DNA from 2 places in the Mesorhizobium sp. A623 genome. Region 1 is predicted to be linked to the other one. Evidence: predicted binding sites of a transcription regulator. Region 1 holds the regulator's gene; the other holds the start of a gene.

Region 1 (8,251 bases):
CGCCGCTTTGCCGTCGCCACCTTGCCAGGCCGGATAGCGGCTGCTTCCATTACCGAGCTTGATCGCGGCGTCGTGTTTCTACTGGTGCCGGTGTTTCTCGCCATCGGCGTGGCGCTCTATTTTTCGCTCGATGCCGAGCCCGGCTTTCTGCAACCGGTAGCGCTGGTCTGCGCGCTGGCCGGCGTGGCGTTCCTGTCGCGCGCGCGTCCGTTACCGTATCTCTGCCTGACCGCCGCCCTGCTATGCAGCCTTGGCTTCCTCGCAGCCAAGATCGAGACGTGGCGTGCCGGCACCCAGACCATGGGATCGGAAATATCGACTAGCCTGACCGGGCGGGTCGTGTCGGTCGATCAGATGGAAACCGGCCGTGTCAGGCTGACCCTCGACGTACTCTCGACGGCGAGGCCGACGCTGCGTTATGCGCCGGAGCGGGTACGGCTGTCCGCGCGTACGATTCCGCAAGGCGTTACCGCAGGTTCTGTGCTGAACGGTTATGTCCGGCTTTTGCCGCCGACCGGCCCGGTGCGGCCCGACAGCTACGACTATTCCTTCCAGAGTTATTTCGACGGTATCGGCGCGAGCGGCTTCTTCCTGAGCAATCCGAAGCGGGTTGCCTCGGCGTCGATGCCGGTATCGGCAAGGGTGGCGTCCGCGATCGAAAACGCGCGCGAAGCCATTGCCGGCCGTATTCGGCAAAGCGTCGGCGGTCCCGAAGGCGAGATCGCCGCCGCGCTGATCGTTGGCGTGCGCGCCGGCATCCCGGACGCCATCAACGAAGCCATGCGCAAGACTGGCATTTACCACATCATCTCGATTTCTGGCCTGCACATGGCGCTGGTTGCCGGCACGATCATGCTGCTGCTGCGCGGCGGGTTCGCGCTGTTTCCCGATTTCTCCTCGCGCCGGCCGGTGAAAAAATATGCCGCCGCCGCCGCGCTCTTTTCCATCGCCGCCTATCTTGCCATTTCGGGCGTCGTGGTGGCCGCCGAGCGCAGTTTCATCATGCTGGCGGTCATGCTGCTGGCCGTGCTGTTCGACCGCGCGGCGCTGACCATGCGCAATCTGGCCATTTCCGCCATTGCGGTGATCGTGGTGTCGCCGCACGAGGTCGTCGGCCCGAGCTTCCAGATGTCGTTTGCGGCAACCGCGGCCCTGGTCGGCGCCTATGCCGGCTGGTCCGATTACCGGTCGGGGCGGGCAGGCGGCAAGGTGCCCGCGCGCCGCTCTGTCGCAGGCTTCTGTCACGCAAATTCCTGGCGGGAATGGGCGGTCTCGCGATGACGTCCATCATCGCCGGAGGCGCTACGACGCTTTATGCCATGTGGCATTTCCAGCGCGTCGCGCCGCTCAGCCTGTTTGCCAATCTGGCGGTGATGCCCATCGTCTCGGTCATCGTCATGCCGTTTGCCGTGCTTGCCGCGCTGGCCATGCCGTTCGGCGCGGATGGCCCCTTCCTCTATGTCATGGGCAGGGGGCTGGCCGCGATGATCGTCATATCCGACTGGATCGCGGCGCGCTCGCCCATCGACGCGGTCGGCCTCGTTTCCGTCCAGTCGGTGCTGTTCATCACCGGCGCGCTGGTCTTTGCCACGATGGCGACCACCTGGCTACGGCTTGCCGCACTACCCCTGGCGATTGCCGGTCTGCTGGCGGTGCCCATGGTGAAGACGCCGGACGTGCTGGTGTCGGAGGACGCTCGGCTTGTCGCCGTGTCGATCGGCGGAAGCGAACTGGCGGTCAACCGACCTCGACCCAACGCGTTCACCATCGACAATTGGCGCCGCGCGCTCAATGCCGAAACCGTCATTAAGCCGGAGATGGTCAAGGTTAAAACCTCAGGGGCCAAAACCCTCGAGTTCGACCTTGCCGACAGCATGGAACTACCGCCGGGAACGCCGTTCCTGTGCGCGCAAGGCCTGTGTGTCGCCCGTCACGAGGCCGGCGCGCTGGTTGCCCATGCGCAGGACGCCAAGGCGGCCAGACCCGCCTGCGCCTTCGCGAGCGTGATCATCATCGACGACGCGACCGCCTCCGACCCATGCCGCGATCCGCTGGTCACGGTGATCACCAAGCGCCAACTGGCTCGCTCCGGCAGCGTCGAGATATTCTTCAACCGGCAATCGGCAGCAGTACCGGCGGAAATCCGTTTCGCCGTCGAAGAACACTATCGGCCCTGGCACACGCAGCGGAAGTTTTCACGCGAGGCCCGCGGCTTGCCGCCTTATAAAAAGGTGGTTCGGACAAGAACCAAAACGACCGGTGTCACCACAGCGGGCGACGATTGAGCCCAACGCGGCGGCTGTCGAGCGATCTTGCTGGATTAAGTCAGCGTTTTGAACACGACGGCCGAGTAGCATTTGCCATGCCAGTTCAGGAAGGCCGTCGACTCAGTAACGTCGGATCAACCCGACCAGTTTGCCCTGCACCTTGACCCTGTCAGGTCCGAAGATGCGCGTTTCGTAGGCGGGATTGGCGGCTTCAAGCGCGATGGACGCGCCCTTGCGGCGAAACCGCTTCAACGTGGCTTCTTCCTCATCGACGAGGGCGACGATAATTTCGCCGGGATTGGCGGTGTTGGCATTGCGGATGATGACCGTATCGCCGTCGAAGATGCCGGCCTCGATCATCGAATCGCCCTTCACCTCCAGCGCGTAGTGCTCACCGCCCATGATCATGTCCGGCGGAACCGAGATCGAATGCGTCTTGTGCTGGATGGCGTCGATCGGCACGCCGGCGGCGATGCGTCCCATGACCGGGATCGAGACATTGGCGGCGACATCGTCGTCATTGCCCGCGCTCTGCAGCCGAGAGTTCTTGCCTTGCCCGCCCGAATTGCCCTGGCCCGAACCATTCTGACCCTGGCCGCCCTGAATGACGCTGGGCGAAAATTTGCGCGCCCCGTTGAAACTGGGCGTCAGCGATTCCGGCATGCGCAAGACTTCGAGAGCACGTGCGCGGTTGGGAAGCCGCCGGATGAAGCCGCGTTCCTCCAGTGCGGTAATCAGGCGATGAATCCCCGACTTCGAGGCAAGATCGAGCGCATCCTTCATCTCGTCGAAGGAGGGCGGAACGCCGCTCTCCTTCAGCCTTTCGTTGATGAAGAGAAGCAGTTCGTGTTGCTTGCGCGTCAGCATGGCGGCCCCCGGCGGTCCGATATGGAATCGGAAAAACAAAACCAGAACAAACAGTATCTGTTCCAGTTGTGTTCCGCAACCATTTAAAGTTTAATGAATGTGTTGACGATTTGTTCAGCGTAACATCAGCACGCGGCAGGCGTCGCCGGCCTGCGCGGCAGGCGCAAAGGGTTCGCGCACGATCAGGCCGCCCGCTTCAGTCATTCTTCGCAGCATCGACGAATCCTGAACACCGAACGGCGTCGCCACCAGCGCGCCTGTATCGTCGCGCACCGCCGCGCGAACATAGTCCTGGCGCAGATCGTTGGCCGGCATGGGTGCGCCGAGAAGCGCCTCGCGCAGGTCGGGGCGGTAGGCGCGGCCGCCAAGGCGCGCAAGCAGCGGCTTGAGGAAAAGCTGAGAGCACACCAGGCTGGCGACTGGGTTGCCGGGCAGGCCGATGCAGCGGACATTGTCCAGCCGACCCGACATCAGCGGCTTGCCGGGGCGCATCGCCACCTTCCAGAAGTCCAGCACCATGCCCTCCTCGGCAAGCACGTCGTGGACGAGATCGTGGTCGCCGACGGAAGCCCCCCCCAGCGTGACGATGACATCGGCACCGGCTGCCACGGCCTGCCGCACCAGCGCGGCGATGGCCTCCCTGCGGTCCGCCGCAATGCCGAGATCGAGCGCGCGCGCGCCGACCGAATGTGCGGTTGCAGCGACCCCGTAGGCGTTGGACGAGATGATCTGGCCGGGGCCGAGCACGCTGCCCGGTGCGCGCAATTCGTCGCCGGTGGCGATGATGGCGACCAGCGGCCTCCGCACCACGCTCACGCTTGGATGATTGGCGGAGGCCGCGAGCGAAAGGGCCGCCGGATCGAGCAGGCGGCCGGCCTCCAGAAGAACGTCACCGGTAACGAAATCGAGGCCGGCGCGGCGGATGTTGCGGCCCTTGTCCGTCGGCTCCAGCACCTCGACGGTCGCGTTGCCCAGATCGTGGACGTTTTCCTGGATGACGATGGTGTCTGCGCCTTCGGGTAGCGGCGCGCCAGTGAAGATGCGCACGGCCTGGCCCGCGTTAACGCTGCCGGCAAAGCTGCGACCGGCCGGCGCCGTGCCGATCACCGACAGCCGTGCGGGCAGGGTGGCGATATCGGCGAAACGCACCGCATAGCCGTCCATGGCGGATGCGTCGAAGGGCGGCTGGGTGCGCAGCGCCACGATCGGCTCGGCCAGCACGCGGTCCATCGCCTCGAGCAGGGGGACACTTTCGCCGGCCAGCGGCTCTGCGCCGGCCAACAGGCGTTCAAGCGCTTCGGAAACCGGGATCAGCGCCATTTCACGCTTCCGCTTGATAGTGACCGGATTTGCCGCCAATCTTTTCCACCAGCCGGATGCCGGAAATCACCATGGCGCGGTCGACCGCCTTGGCCATGTCGTAGATGGTCAGGCAGGCGACGGAAGCGGCGGTCAGCGCCTCCATCTCGACGCCGGTCTTGGCGGTGACGCGGGCCAGCGCGGTAATTTTAAGGCCGGGCAAAGCATGATCCGGTTCGATGTCGACCGACACTTTGGTCAAAAGCAGCGGATGGCAGAGCGGGATTAGTTCGTGCGTCTTCTTGGCGGCCATGATGCCGGCAATGCGCGCGGTGCCGAGCACGTCGCCCTTCTTGGCGTTGCCGGCGAGGATCATCGCCAGCGTTTCGGGCAGCATGGTCACGAACCCCTCGGCAATCGCCGTGCGGGTAGTCTCGGCCTTGTCGCCGACATCGACCATATGCGCCTCGCCCTGCGCACCGAGATGGGTGAGGCGGCTAGACATGTTCCGCGGCGGTGGCCGCCCCGGTCAGCAGCAGCCGTGTCGCCTGCGCCACATCTTCCTGCCGCATCAGGCTTTCGCCAATCAGGAACGTGCCGATATGGCTCTTTTCCAGCCGCTTGCAGTCTTCGTGCGAAAAAATACCGCTCTCGCTGACCAGAAGCCGGCCCACTGGGACCATCGAGGCCAGCCGCTCGGACACGTCCAGGCTGGTTTCGAACGTGCGCAGATTGCGGTTGTTGATGCCGATCAGCCGCGATTCGAGCTTTAGCGCGCGTTCCAGTTCGGCCTCGTCATGCACCTCGATCAGCGCGTCCATGCCCAGCGCGAAGGCGGTGTCTTCCAGTTCTCGCGCCATGGCGTCATCGACGCTGGCCATGATGATGAGGATGGCATCCGCGCCCCAGGCGCGCGCCTCATAAACTTGATAGGGATCGAACAGGAAGTCCTTGCGCAAAGCGGGCAGGGCGACTGCCGCCCGCGCACCGGTCAGAAATTCCGGCGCACCCTGGAAGGACGGCCCATCAGTCAGCACGGAAAGGCAGGCAGCGCCGCCCGTCTCGTAGGCTTTCGCCAGCACCGGCGGGTCGAAATCGGCCCGGATCAGACCTTTTGAGGGGCTTGCCTTCTTGATCTCGGCAATCAGGCCGAATTTTTTGGCGCTCCGCTTGGCTTCCAGTGCCGCCAGAAAGCCGCGCGGCGCGTCAGCATCGGCGGCGCGCGCCTTAATCTCGGCCAGCGGCGTGCGGGCCTTGGCGGCGGCGATCTCGTCGCGCTTGTAGGCTTCGATCTTGCGCAGGATATCGGCCATGGCTCTATTCGTTCGATACTTTCACAAGCGCGTCGAGCATGGCAAGCGCGCGGCCGCTGTCGATCGTCTGGGCGGCGGTCTGCATGCCGTCGGCAAGCGTCGTTGCCCTTCCGGCAATGACAAGGCCGGCACCCGCGTTCATTAGCACGGTGTCGCGGAACGCGCCTGGCGCTCCGCCGAGCATGGCCCGCAGCGCCTGCGCGTTAGTAGTGGAATCACCCCCGCGCAGATCCTGCTTGTTCCAGCGTTTCAGGCCGACGGCTTCCGGGGTCAGCGTGAAATTGCGGATTTCTCCGCCGACGAGTTCCGCCACCTGCGTTTCGCCGGTCGTGGTGATCTCGTCATAGCCGTCGCCATGGACGACCCAGACATGCTCCGCGCCCAGCGTCTTCAGCGTCTCGGCAACGGGAATGACCCATTCGGGAGAAAACACGCCGACCAGCTGGCGGCTGACGCCGGCCGGGTTGGAGAGCGGCCCCAGAAGATTGAAGATGGTGCGCGTGCCAAGCTCGACGCGGGTCGGCCCGACATGCTTCATGGCCGGGTGATGCGCCGGCGCGAACATGAAGCCGATGCCGGCCTGCTTTATGCAGCGGCTGATGGCTTCCGGCGGCAGGTCGATCTTGACGCCGAGCGAAGTCAGCACGTCCGCTGTGCCGGTCAGGGAGGAACTGCCGCGATTGCCGTGCTTGGCGACCGGCGCGCCGCTGCCGGCGATGACGAAGGCGGCTCCGGTCGAAATATTGAAGCTGTGCGAACCGTCGCCACCGGTGCCGACGATGTCGATCGCATCGGCGGGCGCTTCCACGCGCAACATCTTTTCGCGCATGGTGGCGACCGCGCCGGAAATCTCTTCCACCGTTTCGCCGCGAACGCGCAGCGCCATCAGGAAGCCGCCGATCTGGCCGGGCGTGGCATCGCCCGACATGATGATGTCAAAGGCTTCGCGCGCTTCCTCGAAGGAGAGGGCGCTACCGCCGCCAACCTTGGCGATATGGGCTTTCAGCGTGTTCATCTTGCCAGTGCTTGGCTGATTGCGGTCTGGTCGATCTGGACGGGATACTGCGTCTGCAACTGGGCGACCAATTGGTCCAGCAGATCGTCCGACATGCCGGAAGCGAAGGACTTTTGCATATCCTCCGGTACGGAACTGGCGTCGGCGGCGGCCGGCTCGATTACCTGCTCGACCTTGAACACGATCTGGCCGTCCCCGGTCGGCGCTGGAATAAGGCCGATGCCGCCTTCGCCAACGCCGAAAGTGGCGGCCGCGCCCGCCTTGCCGAAATCGGCGTCGTCGGTGTCGCGCTTGACGCCGCGCTTGGTCTGTTTTTCGAGCTTCAACTCACTGGCGATCGCGTCCAGCGTCTCGCCGGTCTTCATGCGCTTTTCCACGTCCTGAGCCTTTTCGACAAGCAACCTGGTCGTTTCGGCCTGCGTCCAGTTGGCGACGACTTTCTCGCGAACTTCGTCCAGCGTGCGGTCGCGCGCCGGCGTAATCTCGTTCACCTCATAGAACACATAGCCCTGCGCATCCGTGGCCAGTGCCTGGTTTTCCGCGCCCACTTCCGCATCGAACACCGCCTTGATCAGGTCAGCCGATGCCGGCAATCCCTTGACGACGGTTGCGTCGGGCGTCTGCCCGGTGCGGTCTATCGCATCGACGGTGGCGACTTTCAGCTTCAGCTTCGACGCGGCTTCCGCCATCGAGTCGCCGGCGGCACGGGAATCCTCATAGGAATCATGGGCGTCGAGCAGGATTCGGTTGGCCTCGGCCAGCGCCAGATCCTTGCGGATTTCGTCGGAGACGTCGGCTTGCGACTTGACGATTTCGGGCTTGATCTCGGTTACGCGAAGCAGGACCGGTCCAAAACTTCCCTGCACGACCGCGCTGACCTCGTTGACGTTCAGCGAAAAGGCCGCATCCGCCACCGCCGTGTCGGCGATCTTGTCCTTGGACAAGGTGCCGAGCAGCGTGTCGGCCGGCGTCTTGCCCTCGGCCGTGATGAGCTTGTCGAAGGTGCCCCCGGCCTTGAGCGAATCAAGCGCGGCACTGGCGGCGTCGGTGGACTTGAACACCAGTTGCTCGACCGTACGCATTTCCGGGGTCGTGTAGCGCGCCTTGTTCTTCTCGTAATCTTCGTGGACCTGCGCGTCGGTCACGCCGCTCAAATCCATGATGTCTTCCGGCTCGAGCTTCACATAGGAGAATTTCCGGTATTCGGGCGCGGCATAGGTCTTCTTGTTTTCGTCGAAATAGGACGAGAGCGCGCTATCGGAGGGGGCGGCCAGCGGTTCGACCAGCGATTTCGGCAGCGTGATATAGTCCACGGTCCGGTCCTCGCCGCGATAAAGCGCTACGGCGTGAAGGAAGGTGTCCGGCGCTTTCATCCCATCCGACACAGCCTGGACGATCTGCTGGCGCACCGCCACCTTGGCGCGGTTTACCAGATAGTCTTCCGGGCGCATGCCGGCCTGGTTGAGCATGTAGTCGAAGGTGCGGCGGTC
Region 2 (8,251 bases), on a different contig from region 1:
CGCGCGGCCCATGCCGGCCTGCCGATGCCGGAACGCGCCGGCCGCTCCATCGGCATCCGCCGCAAAACCGCCTGAGCGCGCATTAACCTTACCAACTGTTAAACGCGAACGAGCAGACCTTATGCGTTGATCGAATCAGCGGACCGTCGGAGATTCGTCCCCAGGGCAACGAGCGGTGGGGCCGACACCGTATAAGGGACAGGCATGAGCACCGATATCAAGGTTGAAGCGGCAAGGCTGGCCGCCGATCCCGCCATCACCGACTATGACTTCTGGCGCTCGCTGAAAAACCTCAACAACGAGATATTTCACATCGCCAACAGCAACGAGCCGATCCCCTTCACCATGATTCGCTGGCGCGCCGTCCTCAGGCAGGCGCGCATGAGACGCGGCCACGCCGCGCCCCTTTCCTGAAAGCCGGTTCAAAAAACCAGGGCAAGCGTCGAGGCGATGGCCATCAGCGTCGCAAAGCCGATAAGCGCCGCATAAACACGCGGCATGTCGAAGATCATGGCATGCCCGGCAATCCAGGCAATCGTCGTCGCGCCGAGCGCGAACAGGAACGCGTCGCGGTCATGAAAGCCGATTGCGGCTGCCATCAGGCCCGCGACGATGAGCGCGCCGAAGGTGATGATGACGGCAACCGCGTATTTCTCGAAATTGTCTTCCATGCCAGGTCCTTTGCGCCGCGCAATTGCCAACGGGTAGGCGCGCGATCACCGTCGCGCGTACCAATCGCAACAGGTTTACCGCATCAGTTCCAACGGACAAGGCCAAAGAATGGCAGTCGGCCCATTTGATGGGCGAGTCCCGATATTGCGGGCACGGCATAAGAGATAATTGCAAGAGGGATATATTCGCTGATACCTTGGCTTGGGGCGTGAGAGGAACGAAGCCATGGACGTGCAGGACATCGTCAACACCATCGCCAACAAGGTCAACATCGATCCGCTGACCACGGAAAAGGTCGTGGGCACCATCCTCTCGGTGCTGGAACACGAGGCGCAGGGCACCAGCGCCGAAACCCTGTTCGACAAGCTGCCGGGTTCGCTGGAACTGGCGCAGAAATACGACGTGATGGCCGCAGGGGCTGCCTCTGGCGGCGGGTTGCTCAGTTCGATTACGTCGGCGCTGGGCGGTGTGCTCGGCGAAAAGTCCGGCGCTCTCGTCAACGGTCTTTCGACATTGCAGGCATCCGGGCTTACCCTCGAGGCACCACGCTGGTCCAGCAAGCCAAGGTCGTGGCCGGCCCCAACACCGTCAACCAGGTGCTTGCCGATGTGCCGGGCCTGAAAAGCCATCTGGGGTTGTAAGGGGGGCGAATAGCGAGTAGCGAGTAGTTGAAAAAACTATTCGCTACTCGCTACTCGCTATTCCCTACTTCCCCAAAACATACGCCACCACATAATCCCCGGCCTTGGTGCCGATCGAGCCGTGCCCGCCGGCGACGATGACGACGAACTGGCGGCCGTCGGCTACCGTGTAGGTCATGGGCGTGGATTGCCCGCCGGCCGGCAAGCGCGCCCGCCAGAGTTGTTTGCCGGTGGTCAGATCGTAGGCGCGCAGATAATCGTCCACCGCAGCCCCCAGGAATGCGACCCCGCCCGCCGTGATCATCGGCCCGCCAATGCCCGGTACGCCCACCTTGAACGGCAGCGGCAGCGGCGTCATGTCGTAAACGGTGCCGTTGCGGTGCTTGTAGGCGATCTGGCCTGTGCGCAGGTCCACTCCCGCCACATAGCCCCATGGCGGCGACTGGCAGGGAATGCCGAGCGGCGACAGGAACGGCCCCATGACCACGGCATAGGGCGCGCCCTCATTGCGGTTCAGACCCTGCTCGCTGCCGCGCCCATTATCCGGCGGCGGCACCTGGTCGCGGGGAATAAGCTGCGACTTGAACGCCAGATAGGTCGGCATGCCGAACATGACCTGCCGCACCGGATCGACCGCGACGCCGCCCCAGTTGAACGTACCGAAATTGCCGGGATAGATCAGCGAGCCCTACACCGAAGGCGGCGTATAGCGCCCCTCATAGCGAAGCCGCTTGAACTCGATCCGGCAGGCCAACTGATCGAACATGGAAATGCCCCACATGTCGGCCCCGGTCAGCGGCGGCGGATTGAAGCTCAAGCCGGAGCTAGGCTGCGTCGGCGCGGTACGGTCGCCATCGATCGCACCGCCCGGCGCTGGAACTTCCGTCACCGGAACGATCGGCTCGCCGGTTTCGCGGTTCAGCACATAGATGTCGCCCTGCTTGGTCGGTCCGACCAGCGCCGGCACCACGCCATTGGCCGTGGTGATGTCGATCAGCGACGGCTGCGCCGGCACGTCCATGTCCCAGAGGTCGTGATGCACGGTCTGGCGCACCCAGCGCACCTTGCCGGTATTCAGGTCGAGCGCTGTGATGGATGACGAGTATTTTTCGACGTTCGCGCTGCGGTTCATGCCGAGTTGGTCCGGCGTCTGGTTGCCGAGCGGCACGTAGACGAGGCCCAGCTTTTCATCAGCGCTCGCCGTCGACCACATATTGGGCGAGTTGGCGGTATAGGTCTGACCCGCGGCCAGCGGCGCGGTCTGTTCAGGATTGCCGGAATCCCAGTTCCACACGAGTTGGCCGGTATCGGCATCGAAGGCGCGAATAACGCCGGACGGCTCCTGCGTCGAATAATTGTCGTTGACCGCCCCGCCGACAATGATCTTGCCGCCGCCGATCAGCGGCGCCGAAGTGGAATAATAATAGCCGGCCTTGGGATAAGGCATTCCGGCTTCGAGATCGACTGTGCCTTGCCTGCCGAAGGCCGGGCAGATTTGCCCGGTCATGGCATCCAGCGCGATCAGGCGTGCATCCGACGTCGGCAGATAGACGCGCTCGGCACAGGATTGGCCGGCCGCGACCTTGGCATCGTGATAGTAGGATACGCCCCGGCAGGTCTGGTGCTGGCGCTGGCTTTCCGGTCCGATCTTGGGATCGAAGCGCCATTTTTCCTTGCCGGTCGCGGCATCGATGGCGATGGCGAAATTATGCGGCGTACAGATGTAGAGCGTGTCGCCGATTTTCAGCGGCGTTACCTGATAGGTCGTCTCGGTCACGTCGTCGGGACCGCGAATATCACCGGTCCGGTAGGTCCAGGCAGGCTTGAGGTCGGCGACATTGGCGGTGGTGATCTTGTCGAGCGGCGAATAGCGCTGGCCGAACTGCGTGCGGCCATAATAGGGCCATTCCCCCGCCGGCGCATCGCCGCCGAGATTGGCGGTCGGGGTGATGGGCTCGGTCGGCAGATTGCCGGCAACGTCGCGGGCGTCGATGGACATGGAGTAAATAGCGACGCCAAGCGCCGCCAGGATCGAGAAAATCAGCACGGCGCGGCCATCCGACCCGACCAGTTTCTTGCGCACCCATGGCGTCAAAAGCCACAACGCCACCAGCACCACGACGCCGCCTCGCGGTGCAAGCGACCACCAGTCGAAGCCGATTTCCCACACCGCCCAGATCAGCGTTCCAAGCACGATTGCCGCGTAAAGCCACAAGGCGCTGCTCCTGCGTCGATAGAGCAGCCATGCGGTGACGAGGAAACCCAGCCCGACAAGCAGGTAATACCAACTGCCGCCAAGGGCCGCGAGCCACGCGCCGCCTATGCCGAGGAACAGGCCGATAAGGGCGAGGATGATCGTGGTGATGAGAATAGCCAAGATGATGATCCCTCAGATGCCGACTGGACACCGCGAGGCCGGTATCCGCCAATTGATCTGTGGCGCGAAACCGTTCTGTCAAAAAAACAAGCGAAACCCTCGCCATGCGCCGCGCAAAAGCCTTCAAACCGGAACAAAACGGAGACGCTTCTGGCCTTTCCGTTGCGAATCACTACATTCCAGCAAGATGTCTAGCGTTGCAGACGATATGCCCTTTTTCGATGAACCCGATGCGCGGCCCCCGGCCCCGTCGGGTATTGCCGCGCGTGCGATGGCCGCACGGCAGAGCCACAATGCCGCGCCCGATTACCTGAAAGGGCTGAACCCCGAACAGCGGCTGGCGGTGGAAACCACCGAGGGCCCGGTTCTGGTGCTTGCCGGCGCCGGCACCGGCAAGACGCGCGTCTTGACCACCCGCATCGCCCATATCCTTGCGACCGGAAAAGCATGGCCAAGCCAGATACTTGCCGTCACCTTCACCAACAAGGCGGCGCGCGAGATGAAGAACCGCATCGGCCTGCTCGTCGGCGAAGCGGTCGAGGGCATGCCATGGCTTGGCACCTTCCACTCGATTGGCGTGAAACTGCTACGCCGCCACGCCGAACTTGCCGGGCTGCGCTCCGATTTCACCATCCTCGACACCGACGACGTGGTGCGGTTGATCAAGCAATTGATCCAGGCCGACGGCATCGACGATAAGCGCTGGCCGCCAAAACAGTTCGCGCAGATGATCGACGGCTGGAAGAACAAGGGCCTCGGCCCCGCCGACATTCCCGAAGGCGACGCCCGCGCCTTCGCCAACGGCAAGGGCCGCGAACTCTACAAGGCCTATCAGGACCGCCTGCTGACGCTGAACGCCTGCGATTTCGGCGATCTCCTGTGCCACCCGATCCGCATCTTCCGCGCCCATCACGACGTGCTGGCCGAATACCACCGCCGCTTCAAATACATCCTCGTCGACGAGTACCAGGACACCAACACCGCCCAATATATGTGGCTGCGTCTGCTCGCGCAGAGGCCTAAGCAATCGGGTGAAACGGGCCCGGGCACAAATACGATGGCTCGCGTACGAGATCCGTCCTCGGGCGAGGTTAACGAGCATACGGCCGAAGGCCGAGCGACCGACGGGTCGCCCGAGCTTATGCGAGGCCCCCGCGGAGGGCCCGCGCCTACTGGCGCGGAACAGCCCGTGAGCGAAACCAGAGTCAACATCTGCTGCGTCGGCGACGACGATCAGTCGATCTATGGCTGGCGCGGGGCGGAGGTCGATAACATCCTGCGCTTCGACAAGGATTTTCCCGGCGCGACCGTCATCCGGCTGGAGCGCAACTATCGCTCGACCGCGCATATATTGGGTGCCGCCTCCCACCTCATCGCCCATAATGAGGGACGGCTGGGCAAGACGCTGTTTACCGACCGGCCCGACCCGGAAGACGCCAAGGTCAATGTCCACGCCGCCTGGGATTCCGACGAGGAAGCACGCGCCATCGGCGAGACGATCGAGGCCTACCAGCGCGGCAAGCACAAGCTCAACGACATGGCGATCCTCGTGCGCGCCTCGTTCCAGATGCGCTCCTTCGAGGACCGCTTCATCGAGATCGGCCTGAACTACCGCGTCATCGGCGGTCCGCGCTTTTATGAGCGGCAGGAAATCCGCGACGCGATGGCCTATCTGCGGGTTGTCGCGCAAGGAGCCGACGACCTCGCCTTCGAGCGCATCGTCAACGTGCCCAAGCGCGGGCTTGGCGAAGCCGCCATCCGCCAGATTCACGACACCGCCCGCGCGCTGCGCGTGCCCATGCTGGAAGCGGCGGGCAAGCTGGCCGAATCCGACGAGTTGAAGCCGAAGCCGCGCGCGGCACTTCGCGAAATCACCGCCAATTTCGCCCGGTGGCAGGGCGCGCTCGACACCACGCCGCATAACGAACTGGCCGAAACGATCCTCGAGGAGAGCGGCTACACCGATATGTGGAAGAACGACCGCTCGGTTGAAGCGCCCGGCCGGCTGGAAAACCTCAAGGAACTGATCCGGGGCATGGAGGAGTACGAATCGCTGCGCTCCTTCCTCGAACATGTCGCGCTAGTCATGGACGCGGAGCAGAACGAGAGCCTCGACGCCGTTTCCATCATGACGCTGCATTCGGCCAAGGGTCTCGAATTCGAAACCGTCTTTCTGCCCGGCTGGGAAGAAGGCCTGTTCCCGCATCAGCGCGCGCTGGACGAAGGCGGCCGCTCCGGGCTGGAGGAGGAACGCCGCCTCGCCTATGTCGGCCTGACTCGCGCCAAGAAGAACCTGCATCTGTGGTTCGTGTCCAACCGCCGCATCCACGGCCTATGGCAATCGACCATTCCCTCGCGCTTCCTCGACGAACTGCCCGAAGCCCATGTCGAAGTGCAGGAGGCGGGCAATTCCTACGGCGGCTACGGCAACCCCTATGGCGGCTCGTCCTTCGCCGGCGGACGCGGCGGTTTTGGCGAGCGCGGCCGGCAAAATCCCTACGGCGCCTCGCGCTTTGACAAGCTCGGCGAAGGCGGCGCAGAAAAATCCGGTGCCTTTTCCAACACCTACGCGACGCCCGGCTGGCAGCGCGCGCAAGCCAACCGCACCGAGGCAACGAGCCGCAACTGGGGCACCCGCTCCGGCCATCAGGTCGAGCGCATCGGCTATGGCGAAACCGATTCGGGCTATGGCGCGGGCCGTGGTTCGGTCAAGGGTCGCACCATCGACGGCGAACTGGTGGCCAAGTCGGTTGCCGACACGCCGTCCGCCTTCAGCGTCGGCGACCGCGTCTTCCACCAGAAATTCGGCAACGGCAACGTCGCCGCCGTCGAAGGCAACAAACTGACGATCGACTTCGATAAGGCCGGCCAGAAGAAGGTTCTGGACGGCTTCGTCGCGCCAGCCTGAGCGGCCACGGGTCGGTTTCGCACCGGCCCTTCCCGACACCCGCACCGTCCGTCTTGACTTCCAAATAGGCTGGACATCCCTGTTTCCTTGACTTTTCGAGCCAAAACCGGCAGTTGACAGTCTGGGATGGGCTTTGTCGGCTTCTTGTTTGCGAGAGGGAACGTTCAAAAAAAGCGGGTGCGAACCCTAAAATTCGCGATAGGCAAGGGATTGGTTAACCATCCTTGTCCATCCTTTGCATCAATCGGTAACAGATATGCGCTTGCGAGGAACGCCTTCCTGCGCACTCGCGCGGTCTGTGTTTCTGGTTGAAGAAGAGTTGCTGGTATGGCGTTTGTGCGTAGTGAAATCCGGAGCGAGAATGACGCTGCCTCATCCAGGTCGTTGACCGGATCCGGCATGGTTGTCCGCTGCGTCGCGATCTCGGGCGCGGGCCTCGGCGTGGCCTTGCTGTCGCTGGCCGGCATTGCAGGCCTCGTCCTGATCGCGACCTCGCTGACCTCGTCCCCCGGCTACTCACGCAATGCCGCAACGCCGGCGCGGCTGGCACTGGCCGCAACCCTTTACGCCGCGCCATCACAGCCCGCCTGCATGCCCGAATGCCGGCAGCGCGAGCCGTATATCGTTCAACAGGCGAAGGCGCCGCGCTCGGCAAAAGCCGTCGATGCTACCTTGAAAACGATCTCACTTTTCGATGCCGCCGCACAGCAACGTCTCGACCGCACGCACGCCTCGCTCAGCCATAACCAGCTTGCGGCAGCGCTGGCCCATGCAAAAGCTCAACTAGCCGAGCTTGACCTGAAGCGGCGTGCTTCCCTCAACGACCGCTTCTACCCGGCGGCAAGGAATGTTTCGCTCGCCGATCCTTCCGGTCCGGACGCGGCGCGCTTTGGCCCGCAGGTGGCGGAAGTCGAACGGTCGTCACGTCTGGCCCTGGCGCTTTCCGGGGCGGCTGAAATCCGGCTCGCCTATGCACCGCAGGCCGCCATGCCGACCGGACCGGCCATGCCTTTGCTGGCGGCCCTGGAAGCCACCGCGCCGGTCGAAACCGCCGAGGTCGAGCTGTTCGAAATCGCGCCGGAGCGCGTGCCTCTACCCGATAGCCGCCCGACGCTGGAAGCGGCTCAGCCGCGCCGGGCCCAGACGGCGGAGCGCCAGGCGCCCAAGCCTGACGTGCAAAAGCCTGGGCGAAGCGGAAGCGAACGGCAGCAGACATTGGCTTATGCGCCACCGGACGACGATGCGCCGAGCATCGGCCAGGCGTTCAAGAACCTGTTCTCCTCGTCCGGCTCGCCCAGCGCAGGCAACGGCGTCGCCGTGTACGACATTTCCGCCCAGACCGTGACGCTTCCCAATGGGCAAGTGCTGGAGGCGCATTCGGGCGTCGGCCACATGGCAGACAACCCTCGCTATGCCAACCAGAAGATGAATGGCCCGACCCCGCCCAACACCTACCGGCTGGTGATGCGGGAGTCCCGATTCCACGGGGTGGAAGCCATCCGGATGCTGCCGGTCGACGGCAAGAACAAATACGGGCGCGACGGCATTCTTGCCCATAGCTACCTGCTACGCGGACGCCCTGGCCAATCGCATGGCTGTGTCGCTTTCGCCGACTACGACCGCTTCCTGAAGGCTTTCAAGCAGGGCAAGATC

What was found. Region 1 encodes LexA, which represses DNA repair genes until DNA is damaged. Its sites were predicted from a motif close to TGTTCNNNNTGTGTTCNG; they were not measured.
Region 2: a site for LexA is predicted at 3,820-3,837, ahead of ACX3P1_RS10515 (UvrD-helicase domain-containing protein). Genes of this name have one in related genera too.

The regions. Positions count from the first base shown of each region.
Region 1 covers NZ_JBTMXB010000004.1:124,413-132,663, forward strand. The annotation lists gene ACX3P1_RS06225 (ComEC/Rec2 family competence protein) at 1-1,281, shown strand, start outside; gene ACX3P1_RS06230 (ComEC/Rec2 family competence protein) at 1,278-2,285, shown strand; gene lexA (transcriptional repressor LexA) at 2,388-3,134, opposite strand; gene ACX3P1_RS06240 (molybdopterin molybdotransferase MoeA) at 3,249-4,454, opposite strand; gene moaC (cyclic pyranopterin monophosphate synthase MoaC) at 4,456-4,938, opposite strand; gene trpC (indole-3-glycerol phosphate synthase TrpC) at 4,931-5,746, opposite strand; gene trpD (anthranilate phosphoribosyltransferase) at 5,751-6,761, opposite strand; gene ACX3P1_RS06260 (SurA N-terminal domain-containing protein) at 6,758-8,251, opposite strand, start outside.
Region 2 covers NZ_JBTMXB010000008.1:73,991-82,241, reverse strand. The annotation lists gene ACX3P1_RS10540 (thioesterase family protein) at 1-75, shown strand, start outside; gene ACX3P1_RS10535 (hypothetical protein) at 205-414, shown strand; gene ACX3P1_RS10530 (hypothetical protein) at 423-671, opposite strand; gene ACX3P1_RS10525 (hypothetical protein) at 898-1,293, shown strand; partial or broken gene ACX3P1_RS10520 (glucose/quinate/shikimate family membrane-bound PQQ-dependent dehydrogenase) at 1,378-3,690, opposite strand; gene ACX3P1_RS10515 (UvrD-helicase domain-containing protein) at 3,878-6,598, shown strand; gene ACX3P1_RS10510 (DUF2778 domain-containing protein) at 6,998-8,251, shown strand, end outside.